3 regions of the Paenibacillus sp. LjRoot56 genome follow, and region 2 is predicted to be linked to each of the others. Evidence: riboswitches for the same ligand, from Rfam matches in the RefSeq annotation. Region 2 holds a riboswitch; each other region holds the start of a gene.
The links. Region 2 has a riboswitch for cyclic di-AMP ahead of ACSQ8O_RS03140 (C40 family peptidase). Riboswitches for the same ligand answer to the same signal wherever they lie in the genome.

Region 1 (4,062 bases), on a different contig from region 2:
AGCGCATCATGGCATAGACCAAGTGACGTTGGAAGCGAGATGCTACGGTTTAGCTAGAATCTACAAGCCTTTTCTGGTTAACACGGTGGTAGGTTTTATCGGTCCGGAGTACCTATACAATAGTAAGCAAGTTATACGCGCAGGCCTTGAGGATCATTTTATGGGCAAAATGCATGGTCTCCCGATGGGGGTTGATGTGTGCTATACCAATCATATGAATGCCGATCAAAATGATATGGATTCCTTAGCGGTTATGCTGGCTTCTGCTCATGTGAACTTCCTTATTGGAGTACCTATGGCGGATGACTGTATGCTCAACTATCAATCGCTCAGCTACCACGATATTGCTACTTTACGCGAGTTGTTTGGACGCACGCCAGCACCTGAATTTCGAGATTGGCTGCAGGACATGGGCCTATGGTTGAACGGCACGCTAAGTCCTTTAGCTGGTAATCCTAGGCTATTCTGGCGAGGAGGTGGGAAGCGTGGATGAATTCGCTAGGATGAAAGCACTAACTCCGGCACGCATTGGCGTTTCTAGATCAGGCACACGTCCCTTAACAAGCGAGTTACTTACTTTTCGATGGGACCATGCTAGCAGCGTGGATGCCGTGCAAAGTGAGGTGAGTTCTGCTCTCTTAGCAGAAATGGGGTGGTTCATCGCCGATTCTCGTGCAGAAACAAAGGATATGTATTTGAAGCGTCCACAGCTCGGGAGAGTATTGAAACCGGATAGCATGCAGGAGCTGCTTGCGAAATGTCAACGAGGACCGCAGGTGCAAATCGTGGTATCCGATGGATTAAGCGCAAATAGTATCGAAGCGAATATGCGTGACTTGTATCCTGCCCTGCTGGATTCCTTACGACTGCGAGGCTTATCGGCGGGAACGACGATTTATGTCAATAGAGGAAGGGTCGGCTGTATGGATGCCATCGGGGATCTACTGAATCCGGAATGTCTTGTGCTGCTTATCGGCGAGCGACCTGGTCTTGTGACAGCTGAGTCGTTAAGTGCGTACATGTGTTACAAGCCAAGAACGGGAAGAACGGATTCGGATCGGATGGTTATTTCGAACATTCATCGCGGTGGAACGCCTGCCATGGAAGCGGGTGCGTATATTGGGGGAATACTTGAAGAAATTTTGAAGCAGCGAACGAGTGGTATTGATTTTAAATGAAAAAAGCCCGCCTGCTAAAGCTTCGGAATGAGAAGCTTCAGCAGGCGGGGCTATTTTCTCAGGTGGGAGATAGTACTAGTAGAAAGTAGCAAGAATGATGACCAACAACACATAAAGAACAAGAATTAGCCCTACGGAACTTCCGTATCCTGGCGTTCCACCAACTACAGCTGACATAGTATCCCCTCCGGTTTTAAAGTAATGTGGGTTAAACACTATACAGCATATGTAGGTGGGAACCCTGTTGATTGGACATATGCCCTTATTCGATGGAACATTCACCTACAAAAAAAGCTGCACATGAGTAAGTTCTCATGGCAGCTTTCTTCTGATTTAGTTGGGGATTTGATACACTTTAATCTTCTGGAAGCCAAAGCTTTGTAATGATTTCCTTGAGCCTGGAATAAAGATGTCCATTCGATTTCCTTTAATGGATCCGCCCGTATCTGTTGCGTAGACGTACATGCCGCCTTTGGGAAGCCCGCTAAACGAATAGCCTTCAATATAAAGCTTCGTGCCAAGTGGAATAACGGAAGGATCAACAGCTACTGTGCCGATCGCTAGTGGATTGCCCATGTAATCAATGGCTCCATACCCGCCATTTTCAGAAGGATCTGCCGAATAAGCTGTAGATTCAAATACTTGATAATCAGGTGTATGGTGCGCGCCATCTTTACTTAAGATAGCTAGATTACTACTTGCATCCCACTGTACAGGTATGCCTGCGGCTGTGGAAAGGAAGCGAAGTGGCACATACACACGTCCATTTTGATACTGAGAAGCTCCGTCTAAGATGACCGTTGCATCATCAACGCTAGCTTCTTTTTGCCCTGAAACCAAGGTAATCGTATGATTGTCGTTATTTAGTGTTACCTTAATCTGATTACCATCTTTCTGCCAGTTCACCGTATATCCGAGCTTCTCCGTTACGAATCGAAGCGGGACTTGGGTCGTGTGGTTGCCATCCAGAAATGGCTGTGCATCAGGAAAATGGATCAGGTCATCATTGACTTGCACTTTCACGGCCATTTCAGCAGCTTGAGCGGGCGCTGTAAATGGGGAAAGAAAGCCTCCTGCCAAAACTGTTAATGAAACAGCAAGGCTAGTTAACCCTTTGGTAAGCTTATTCAATTGGTAATCCTCCTTCTTGAGCCTTCGAGGTTAGTTGACGGGTTCGGGAAGAAGGTTCTCCCTAGTCTGCTCCAAGCTGAAGCAAATATTCACCCCAAGTATTTCGTCCCCCGTACTAGTGCCTAATTTATGCACTAGACTCGGCTTCAAATATTTTAGCATCACTGGCATGCTTGGACAACGACCAATATATGGGTATGACAGTTCATACTAGACTTAGGTCTAGGTTCAAAAACGGTCGATAGTCGGTTTTAGACTCTCAGAAATTGAGCTACCATAAGAGTATGATGATGGATGAGGGGCGATTGAACATGAATAATAATAAGAATCGGGAAATTGATCCTACTAATATATTTGATCGTATTGGCAAAATGGCTGAAACCGTCTGGCACGAGACGATCGGCAAAACGAATCCAGGCACTTCTGACGACGGCGACCAGATCGCTCAGCTTGAGGAGCGCTATGAGGACGCGCTACAGGCAACGATTGCCTTGCGCAGTAACATCGCGCGAGCGGAAGAGATGGCGAAGCTGCGCGGCGAGCAGGCCGAGCTTGCGATGCGCGCTGGCGAAGAGGATCTCGCTCGGCTTGCCCTGCAAGAGAAGCTGCGCGAGGAAGCCGCGAGCGAGCACTACCGCGCGCAGTACGCGAGCAGCCAGGACTTGTGCCTGGCGCTCGCAGAGGAACTGCGCGGGCTGCGTGCGGGGCACGCAGCGGAGGATGTGCAGCCGCGCGGCGGGCTGCACGGTAAAGAGGCTCGCGACACGTGGCGCGAGCTGGAGGTCACCGGCCGCGAACTCGGCCGGGAGGCGTTGCAGGGGCTCCGCGTGGCGGGCCGCTTGTCGAAGGAGACGCTGAAGGAAGCCGGTGGCAACCTTCAGCATGAACTGCGCGCGCTGCGCAGCAAGCTGCAGCACGAGTGGCACCAGGAGCAACGCTCTCGCAGTGAGCGAGATCCGCGCGACAGCAAATAGTCCTGGACGGTGACCTCCACGAAAGCAAACCCTTGTCCTATAAGGATTTGCATCTTGGAGGTCGTCCATTCTTATGGTATGCTAGGAATCGTATGAACGAAAGAGAAATGGCAGCCAGAGGAGGTGCATCGATGGGAGAGGAAACGAAAAATAACCGAAGCCGGAATACAGCGCTTGTGCTGATTGGAGCCGGTGTTTTTTTGCTTCTGGAACATACCATAGGCTTTTTTCCCGTTATGGCCGTAATCCTTATTTTGCTGGGCATTCATCGTGTTCGTTCACGCAAAGAGCGCAAGGGTTATGTGCTGATGGGGATAGGTGCCGTCATTTTATTCGGTGATCATCTCACCATTGTCATTTCGGTAGTGTTGATTTCATTAGGGTTGTTTTTCATTCGATCTAAGCAGGTTCATAAAGACGATACGTATACCCAAAAGCAAAAGATTGTCGATAGCGTTCGCCTAGGCCGAGAGCCATGGATTCAACGGAATACCTCGACGTGGTACTTGGTGGGGGAAACGTATATGGATCTTTCTATGGCTATTCTAGAACAGAAAGAAACGACAGTTATCCTACAGGGTGTTGTAGGAGATATTGATATAAAAGTGCCTGACGATATCGGCGTTTCCGTTACGGCTTCTGTCATGTTAGGTCAGCTTCAAATCGCGGAAGAAAAAGAGTCAGGTGTGATGAACAAAGTTGTTTGGCAATCGCAGAATTATCAACATTGCGACCATCGGGTGAAACTCATACTTTCTTTCATCGTAGGAGATATCAAG
Region 2 (4,062 bases):
CAACAGCTCCAAGGACAACAAACACTCACATGGGAAAATCCTGGCTCAGTTCCTGTACAAGACATGTATCTTCACCTCTATCCGAATGCGTTCGCTTCGAAGAAAACGACATTTATGCGCGAATCTGGTGGGAAGCTGCGGGACGACGAAGCCAAAGATGAGAGTAGCGGCAGTATGGAACTGCTTTCCGTGAAGTCAGATACGGGTGATGACCTCACCAAGCGGATGTCATTCGTACAACCGGATGACGGCAATAAGGATGACCACACGCTGCTCAAAATACCGTTATCCAAGCCTGTTGGACCTGGGGAAAGTGTAACCATCACAACCGAATTCCTTGTTAAGCTGCCTGCAGCTTTTGCCAGAATGGGGTATGTCGGTGACTTCGTTATGGCTGGTCAATGGTTTCCGAAGGTTGCTGCCTATGAGCGCAAGGGAACTAGGGGACGGGCTGAGCCTGGCTGGGATCTCCACCAATACCACGGAAATTCCGAGTTCTATGCGGATTTCGGCATGTACGATGTGAAAATCCAGGTGCCTGCGAATTACATTGTGGCAGCGACTGGATTTCCTGTTAAACCTGCTGTGACGGACAAAGGTACGAAGACATACCAATTCTATGCCGAGGATGTGCATGACTTCGCCTGGTCAGCCTCTCCTCATTTCGTCTATGTGGAAGAGCCCTTCTCTGCACCACAAGTTCCAGGGGTAAAAATTAAACTGTATCTGGATCCTAATCATCAAGATTTAAAAGATCGTTACATGTATGCAGCCAAAAAAGCACTATCCCGTTACAGTCAGTGGTACGGAACGTATCCGTACTCTACCCTCTCCATCGTCGTCCCCCCTCCTGGTGGGAATGGCGCCGGCGGCATGGAATATCCAACCTTAGTCACCGCATGGGGAGCTAGCGACAAAGATCCAGACTTAGAACTGGAACGCGTCGTCGTCCATGAGATCGGTCACCAATTTTTCTATGGGCTCGTTGCCAGCAATGAATTCGAGGAAGCATGGCTCGACGAAGGCTTCACCTCTTATGCAGAGGATAAAGTGATGGAAGCCGAATACGGTGATGCACCTAATTTGCCTGTCGAATCTAGTTATATCACCTCACCAAATGGACTTCAGAAAGATGCATGGGCTTACACAGGACATGATCAATATGCTGAAAATGTGTACACGCGTGGCAAGCTCGTACTCAAAGCAATTGAGCAGCAAGTCGGCACTAAGACGATGGATCGTATCATGAAATCCTATTTCCAAAAGTGGCAGTTTAAACATCCGTCTACGAATGATTTCCAACAGGTCGTGGAGGAGATTAGTAAATCAGATTGGGATGACTTCTTCAATCAGTATGTCTATGGCAATCTGATGATGGATTACGCGGTCGAAAGTGTCCATGTAAAACCTCAGGGTACCAAGGGATCCGAGACTTATGAGAGCACGGTCCGCATCATTAAGCTTGGCGGCAACTCACCCGAAGTGCCGATTCAGTTCCACTTCGCAGACGGCACGACGCTAGATAAAACATGGGATGGCAAGGAAGGAAGCATTGACTTCAAATTAACACATGCCTCCCCTGTCGACTGGGTGCGAGTCGATCCTAAGTACACACTTATACTCGAAAATAAGCACATCAACAACTTCTATCAAACGCAATTAAATACGAAGTGGCAAATTCGGTGGAATCTCGGTATTATTCAATTCCTGCAAGCCATATTTGGCTCAGTCGCCTGGTAAGGACTTGGCTTACGTCTCATGACAAACTCTGAGCGTATCCTTACGATGCTAGTTTTCTAAAGAAAACTTTAAGGAGGAACCCTCGTTGGCCACCTATATCAAAGCAGGCTTCCGGGCAGCCATGGCGCAGCCCTTTGCCACGATCATTTTATTCCTATATCAGATGGGCTGGGGTATTCTCCTGTATAAGCTCGTACAAGGTATTCTAGTCCCCCTCATGCATCGGTTCCCTGGCGCTGAGCAACCCAAGCAGGCATTGCAGATTTTCCTAGCTGAGGGCCAGTTTCAGTTAATTAAAACAGATCTCAGCTATTCCTATCTATGGTGGCTTGCAATACTACTATGTGCTCGCATGCTGCTGACGCCTCTCTTAAATGGCGGCGTCTACTATTCACTCACTCACGCTCACCAGAATGCGGGATATCGTTTCTTTCGCGGGATGAAGCAGCTCATGCTCCCCTTCCTGCTCGTGTATCTGATTCGTATCGCACTTACGCTTTTCCCACTCATCTGGCTTATTCCCAAAGCCACTTATATTCTAGGGCATAGCAGCTCCTACGAGCAGATCATTATCAAGCTTCTTCCTTGGATACTCAGTTTAATGCTCTACGGTTTTCTCCTGCAGCTTCTGTTTATGCATGTGCAATTCGCCATCGCGGCCAAGCTGGGTATCCTATCTACCATTTTCTCTTTCTTTCGACATTCGCTCCCGATTATCGGACTTGCCATTATCCTATTACTGTTCACAGGACTTTTGGCAGGGGTCACCATCACTGCCACTTACCTATGGGCAGGACTGGTAGCCCTAATCATTTACCAACTGTATCCTCTCTTCCACATTTTCATCCAAATTTGGGGCATTTCTTCCCAATATCAGCTTCTTTCTGCCAAAATATCCAATTAATATCCAGCAAAACAGCGAATAGCTTAAGCGTTCTCCCCTTCTCTTTGAGAAAGGGGTTTTTTTTGTCTATTTTTTGAATAATTACACTTAATTTTTTGCCTATTATGTAACCATAAAAGAGGAAATTCAAACTTTATGACGAAATAAAAGAATTAGCATCAGAAAACCAAATATTTCATGCCGAATTCCTCAGTTTATGGGGAAACGGGGGAACCACTCCGGGTGAATTGATCTTGCAAGACAGGGATCATAGGGAACCTTCAACCGAACCCTCCAGCTAACCTCGTAGGCACCGGAAGGAGACAAGCAGTTGAAGAAAGTTGTTGGTCTTATTTTTAGTCTTGTTTTGTTTTTGAGCGTAAGTGTAGGAAGCGTTTTCGCAGCATCCGATATGGATAAAGCGGTAGACGAGCTTGTTGGAACTCCTTACAGATGGGCAGGAACGACAACCAAAGGATTCGATTGCTCTGGTTTCACGTCCTACTTGTTCGACGAGTTCGGCATCGACCTTCCACACAGCTCTAAATCACAAAACGGTGAAGGCTACTGGGTTGACAAAAGTGATCTTCGTAAGGGCGATCTTGTATTTTTCAACACAGATGGCAGCGGCATCTCTCACGTAGGGATGTACCTCGGTAATGGTGAATTCGTTCACTCCGCTACTAATCAAGGTGTTGTTAAGAATAAGTTGAGCGAATCCTATTATGCGAAGCGGTACGTATCAGCCAGACGTGTTCTATGGGATGATATCTACAATCAACTAACTGCTGAATCCAAGTAATATTCTCGGCACAGAATGAAGCCCTGCAAGCTTTGCTCGTAAGAGCGGTTTGTAGGGCTTCATTCATTTGAACGAGGCTATCGGCGTATACTACAACGTACAAAATAAACGGCTACGCCGTCATTCAAGGACTTCTCACAGTGTTTATGAAGAAATACAGCCAAATTATTATGTTCCGCATATAAATTCTGGTATTTTGAATAATGGCCCCTTGGCCTCGAGGAAGGAAAAGAACGCATGGACAACATACAAGCCCGTACTTCACCCCCATTTCCCGGCATCGTTCGATCCATTGATGAAATTAGAGATATGATTGGAGAGCCGCATCCTGCGGTACAAAATAAAGTAATCAATCAAATTGACGAACACGCCCAAGCGTTCATCGCCAAATCATCTTTATTCTTCTTATCTACATCGGGTGCGAATGGATTGTGTGATGTTTCCCCCCGCGGCGATAGCCCAGGCTTCGTTCGCGTTCTCGATAATCACCGCTTGATTTATCCGGAAAGACTCGGAAATCGTCGCATAGATTCTATGTATAATTTACTCGCCAACCCGCAGGTGGGCCTTATCTTCATCATCCCTGGGGTCGAGACGGTGCTCCGCGTCAACGGACGCGCTTGGCTGACAAATGATG
Region 3 (4,062 bases), on a different contig from region 2:
TGTGGAGATGTAGAAAGGCTTTTGACGAATTGATCTTGTTCTTCATTGTTTTTCCATTCGATTTGATAATTGCTTTTATCCATCTTAAGCATGGATTTTGTACGGTCCGCGGAAAGCAGGGAGTAGAAATATAGCGAACGATCATCGTCACCTATAATGGAATAGATGGCATTTTGCCCGCCAACAAGCGATAGCCCTTCATCATCACTCCATTGGATGTCTATCTGAAGAAGATCATGGACAAATCGCCAAGTCAAAGGCATATAAGTCACATCCTGATACGTTAGAAAAGGGTACGGCTCTGTTTTATTATTGATTTCTACTTGATTTATCGTGATGGGTACATCGGAAACTTGGACTAAATAACTGTTTGCATGACTTTTGGTTGTTAGATCCTGTTCAAGTGGGGTTTGACGAATTGACGGTGGAAAGTTCCGATTTGACCAAATCTGCAATCCATCGGATTCACTCCAGTTGTACTCAATGCCGAGTGTTTGGAAATTGTTCCACGTCATGGGTAGGTAAGTAATGTCTTTATATACCAGAAACGGGTATTGGCTATGGGCAATGTCCATGTCTTGACCATTGATTTGAATTGGAAAATAGGGTAGAGATGCCTTCACAGATACGCTTGCTGAAGCTTGCATTGGAAGTAACGGTAACAACCCGCACATCAATCCGAGTATGACAATCGAGCATTTTATGGCAATTTTCTTCAAACCTATCACCCTTTTCTAAGTTAGTATTGCTACTAATTAGACGCAGGATGCTGGGAAAAGTTGTATGAATGGAGGAGGGAATATCCAGATCGTGTTGCTGATGGTAAATTTTGAGTCATGATCTCATTGATTTCCCATGTTACAATCGTTGAGATCCAAGCTGGATCCAAAACTTAGAAGGCCGAAGCTTTTTTGAAGCACGGGGGAACCAATCTTTGGGGTGAAGTCGCGGTATGCGCGGCCGGGTGATTACTCTTTGATCCGAATCCGACAGCTAACCTCGCAGGCCACAAAAAGGAGAGGTTTATAGTGAAACGTTACAAGAAGCTTATTGTTACAGGAGCATTAGGTTTGACTGTCTTGATGGGGGCGAACGCAGCATTTGCTGCAACAGGAACACACACGGTAGTAGGCAACGATACCATGTGGCTAATCTCTAAGAAATATGGCGTCAGCCTTACATCGCTGATTAATGCCAATCCACAGGTAGCCAATCCGAACGTGATTTGGTCGGGCATGAAGCTCAACATTCCTGGAAGCACAGGTACAACTGTTGTGACGAAACCACAGGTTACGCCAGCACCTACAGTTACACCGACACCAACGCAATCCACTTTTGCTAGTCAAGTGGTTACCTTAGTAAACCAGGAGAGAACGAAGGCTGGATTGAAGCCTTTGACCAGCAATAGCGCACTTACCGCGATGGCGCTGGATAAAGCGAAAGATATGTACAATAACGGATATTTCGATCATACATCGCCGACTTACGGGTCACCTTTTGATATGATGAGCTCCTACGGCATTCATTATTCCTACGCGGGTGAAAATATCGCTAAGGGTCAGCAATCCCCTGCAGCCGTCATGACAGCATGGATGAACAGTACCGGTCACCGTCAAAACATTCTAAGTCCGAACTTCACACAAATAGGTGTTTCTTATTATAATGGTGAGTGGGTTCAGGAATTTATAAGTAATTAAAAGGTAAATGTGAATCGTGGCAGTCTCCCTTGGGAGGCTGTTTTTTTTGCATGATGTCGAAGGAGATAGGTCGTGTGTGTCGAATTGGAAATCAATTAAACGATTGGAGTGTTAAGTAAGATTAGAGAAAACGAGGAACTCAGTGACTTGGTAAAGACAAAGGAGTAGTGTCGTAGTGACTAGAATAAAAAAAATGACATTTTGGATAGTTACTGTTTTCTTTTATATCTGTTTGTTTTTACTTTATTGGATTTTCCTCACTGCGGATACGGCTTTATATGTAGGTAAATTAGTTAGTCAGATGGGCATAGAGTCAACCCAATCATTCGTTATTTTCTATTTCATTGTCGGAACAATACTTACTATCGCATTCTGTTTTTTAAATGTTTGGGCATATCGCAAGAAACGAGTGTTTTTCTGGTTATTGTTTATTTTACACGCTTATTATTTATATAAATTATATAGTATCGTCGCAGATCCGAACCCAATTAGAATCATTTAAAAAACTTGAAATTAAGTTCCCAAGAGGTGCCCATCATGATTAAAATACTAACTGAAATTGAAATTGAAGCATCCATTGATGTTTGCTTTGATATGGCAACGAATATTGATATCCATACGCAGACTGTGTGGCCACACACCAAGGAACGAGCGATAGCTGGAACAACAACTGGCATGATTCGTGAAGGGGATACGGTTACTTTTGAGGCAAGACATTTTTTAATTAGGCAAAAGCATACGTCACTCATATCGAATTATGTGCGACCTTATCGTTTTGTTGATGAAATGTTGCAGGGTACTTTCAAAAGTATGAGGCACGAACACGAATTCATTGATTTAGGTGATAGAACCTTGATGAAAGATACGTTAAGTTTTGAGGCTCCGCTGGGGTGGGTCGGATGGATCGTTGAGCGGGTTGTATTGAGAAGATACATGATGCGATTTTTGAACTATCGGAATGAGCAGTTGAAGATGTTAGCTGAGAAATATGTAAAGGAGCAATAGAAGGAGGTAGGAGGAAGAAGCAACAAAAGGGGAAACAAAAGGTGCGAAAAACGGAGGAAAGCCAAATGAGATTCTACATTGCATCCAGTTTCAATAACATCGATAATGTTCGAAATGTCGCTCAGCAGTTGATGGCTATCGGATATATCCAAACATACGATTGGACGACGCATACAGGTATCGATTCACTTCAAGAGCTCGCGGAGATCGGTGCGAGAGAGAAAGAAGCTGTGTTGCATGCTGAGATATTCATTATCATGCTGCCTGCTGGGAAGGGAAGCCATGTCGAGTTAGGACTTGCATTAGGAGCTGGGAAGACTATTTGTATGTATTCTGCTAACGATGAGATGAACGATATTGACAAAACGAGTACGTTTTATCAACTGCCAGAGGTACATAAAATCATCGGAACACTTGACGATTTAGTTTCAACGATAAATAAAAGTTGCGATCGAACAAACATGGGGATACCTAATTTGAGTAGTTAGGGAACGTAGGTACACTATTTCTAAGTAAAATGCTAGTTTTGGCAGCTAACGGAACGTGAGTGCGCTATTTCTTCGTTTTCGTGGTTTTATGGTGGTATTCGAGTAAATAGCGTACTGACGTTCCCTTTGGATGCCATTATAGCTCGTTTTGCTGCAAATAGCGTCTCCTGGTTCCGTTACGATTAGAATGCTAGATTTAAATTGATTGAGAGGTTCAACCAAGTGATCAACAAAAGATTAAAACGAGTCATTCTTAGTTTTGCTATCTTCCTTATTGCTGTGATTGCGATTAAGCTAATTGTAGCATTCGGCGGAGACATGGTGGTAACTAGCCATAATGTATCGACTTTTACTAGTAAATCAAATGTGAATGGTAACGTTAAACTGACTATCGGGTCTTTGAAAGGTACGTATGCGGTTGAGAATTTTACGATTAAAACCGCTGAAAAAGTTAGTATCCCTTATGAATCAACGGTCGGATCCGGGACTGTTACCCTCCAAGTAGTGAATAAGAATCTGGTGCAATGGGAGAAGATTATCTCGCCAGCCAATAGTGGACTCATCGAGTTTGATGGAGAGAAGGGGAGCTACTCAGTTCAACTAGTGACAGAAGAAGCAAAGAAAATAAGTGTAAAGCTAAATTTAAATAAATAAATCAAAAAAAACGGAAGCCCATGACGCATCTTTCCATCATAAGCTTCCGTTTTTTCAATGAAACATCGCTTCAAATCGCTTCTTAAACGTCTGAAACATCCACAAATTTACTTCCCACAAGTCTGAAACAGGTTGCTGTGTAAAAGGCAACACCGGCATATACGGCGGCGGTCCGAATTCCGGCGTGAAGGTCATCGTATCCGCTCCGGTTTCGAATC

Region 1: linked by a shared signal. The riboswitch ahead of ACSQ8O_RS22600 (stalk domain-containing protein) and the one ahead of ACSQ8O_RS03140 (C40 family peptidase) in region 2 are both predicted to bind cyclic di-AMP.
Region 3: linked by a shared signal. The riboswitch ahead of ACSQ8O_RS27625 (CAP domain-containing protein) and the one ahead of ACSQ8O_RS03140 (C40 family peptidase) in region 2 are both predicted to bind cyclic di-AMP.

The regions. Positions count from the first base shown of each region.
Region 1 covers NZ_CAXURV020000003.1:796,022-800,083, reverse strand. Annotated here, with positions in the region: gene ACSQ8O_RS22615 (ethanolamine ammonia-lyase subunit EutB) at 1-493, shown strand, start outside; gene eutC (ethanolamine ammonia-lyase subunit EutC) at 486-1,178, shown strand; gene ACSQ8O_RS22605 (YjcZ family sporulation protein) at 1,254-1,355, opposite strand; gene ACSQ8O_RS22600 (stalk domain-containing protein) at 1,512-2,309, opposite strand; cyclic di-AMP (ydaO/yuaA leader) riboswitch at 2,314-2,465, opposite strand; gene ACSQ8O_RS22595 (PspA/IM30 family protein) at 2,621-3,283, shown strand; gene liaF (cell wall-active antibiotics response protein LiaF) at 3,415-4,062, shown strand, end outside.
Region 2 covers NZ_CAXURV020000001.1:709,483-713,544, reverse strand. Annotated here, with positions in the region: gene ACSQ8O_RS03150 (M1 family metallopeptidase) at 1-1,740, shown strand, start outside; gene ACSQ8O_RS03145 (hypothetical protein) at 1,826-2,644, shown strand; cyclic di-AMP (ydaO/yuaA leader) riboswitch at 2,813-2,951, shown strand; gene ACSQ8O_RS03140 (C40 family peptidase) at 2,955-3,425, shown strand; gene ACSQ8O_RS03135 (MSMEG_1061 family FMN-dependent PPOX-type flavoprotein) at 3,663-4,062, shown strand, end outside.
Region 3 covers NZ_CAXURV020000004.1:417,613-421,674, reverse strand. Annotated here, with positions in the region: gene ACSQ8O_RS27630 (hypothetical protein) at 1-647, opposite strand, end outside; cyclic di-AMP (ydaO/yuaA leader) riboswitch at 889-1,023, shown strand; gene ACSQ8O_RS27625 (CAP domain-containing protein) at 1,029-1,697, shown strand; gene ACSQ8O_RS27620 (SRPBCC family protein) at 2,235-2,702, shown strand; gene ACSQ8O_RS27615 (group-specific protein) at 2,744-3,190, shown strand; gene ACSQ8O_RS27610 (hypothetical protein) at 3,413-3,844, shown strand; gene ACSQ8O_RS27605 (sugar phosphate isomerase/epimerase family protein) at 3,899-4,062, opposite strand, start outside.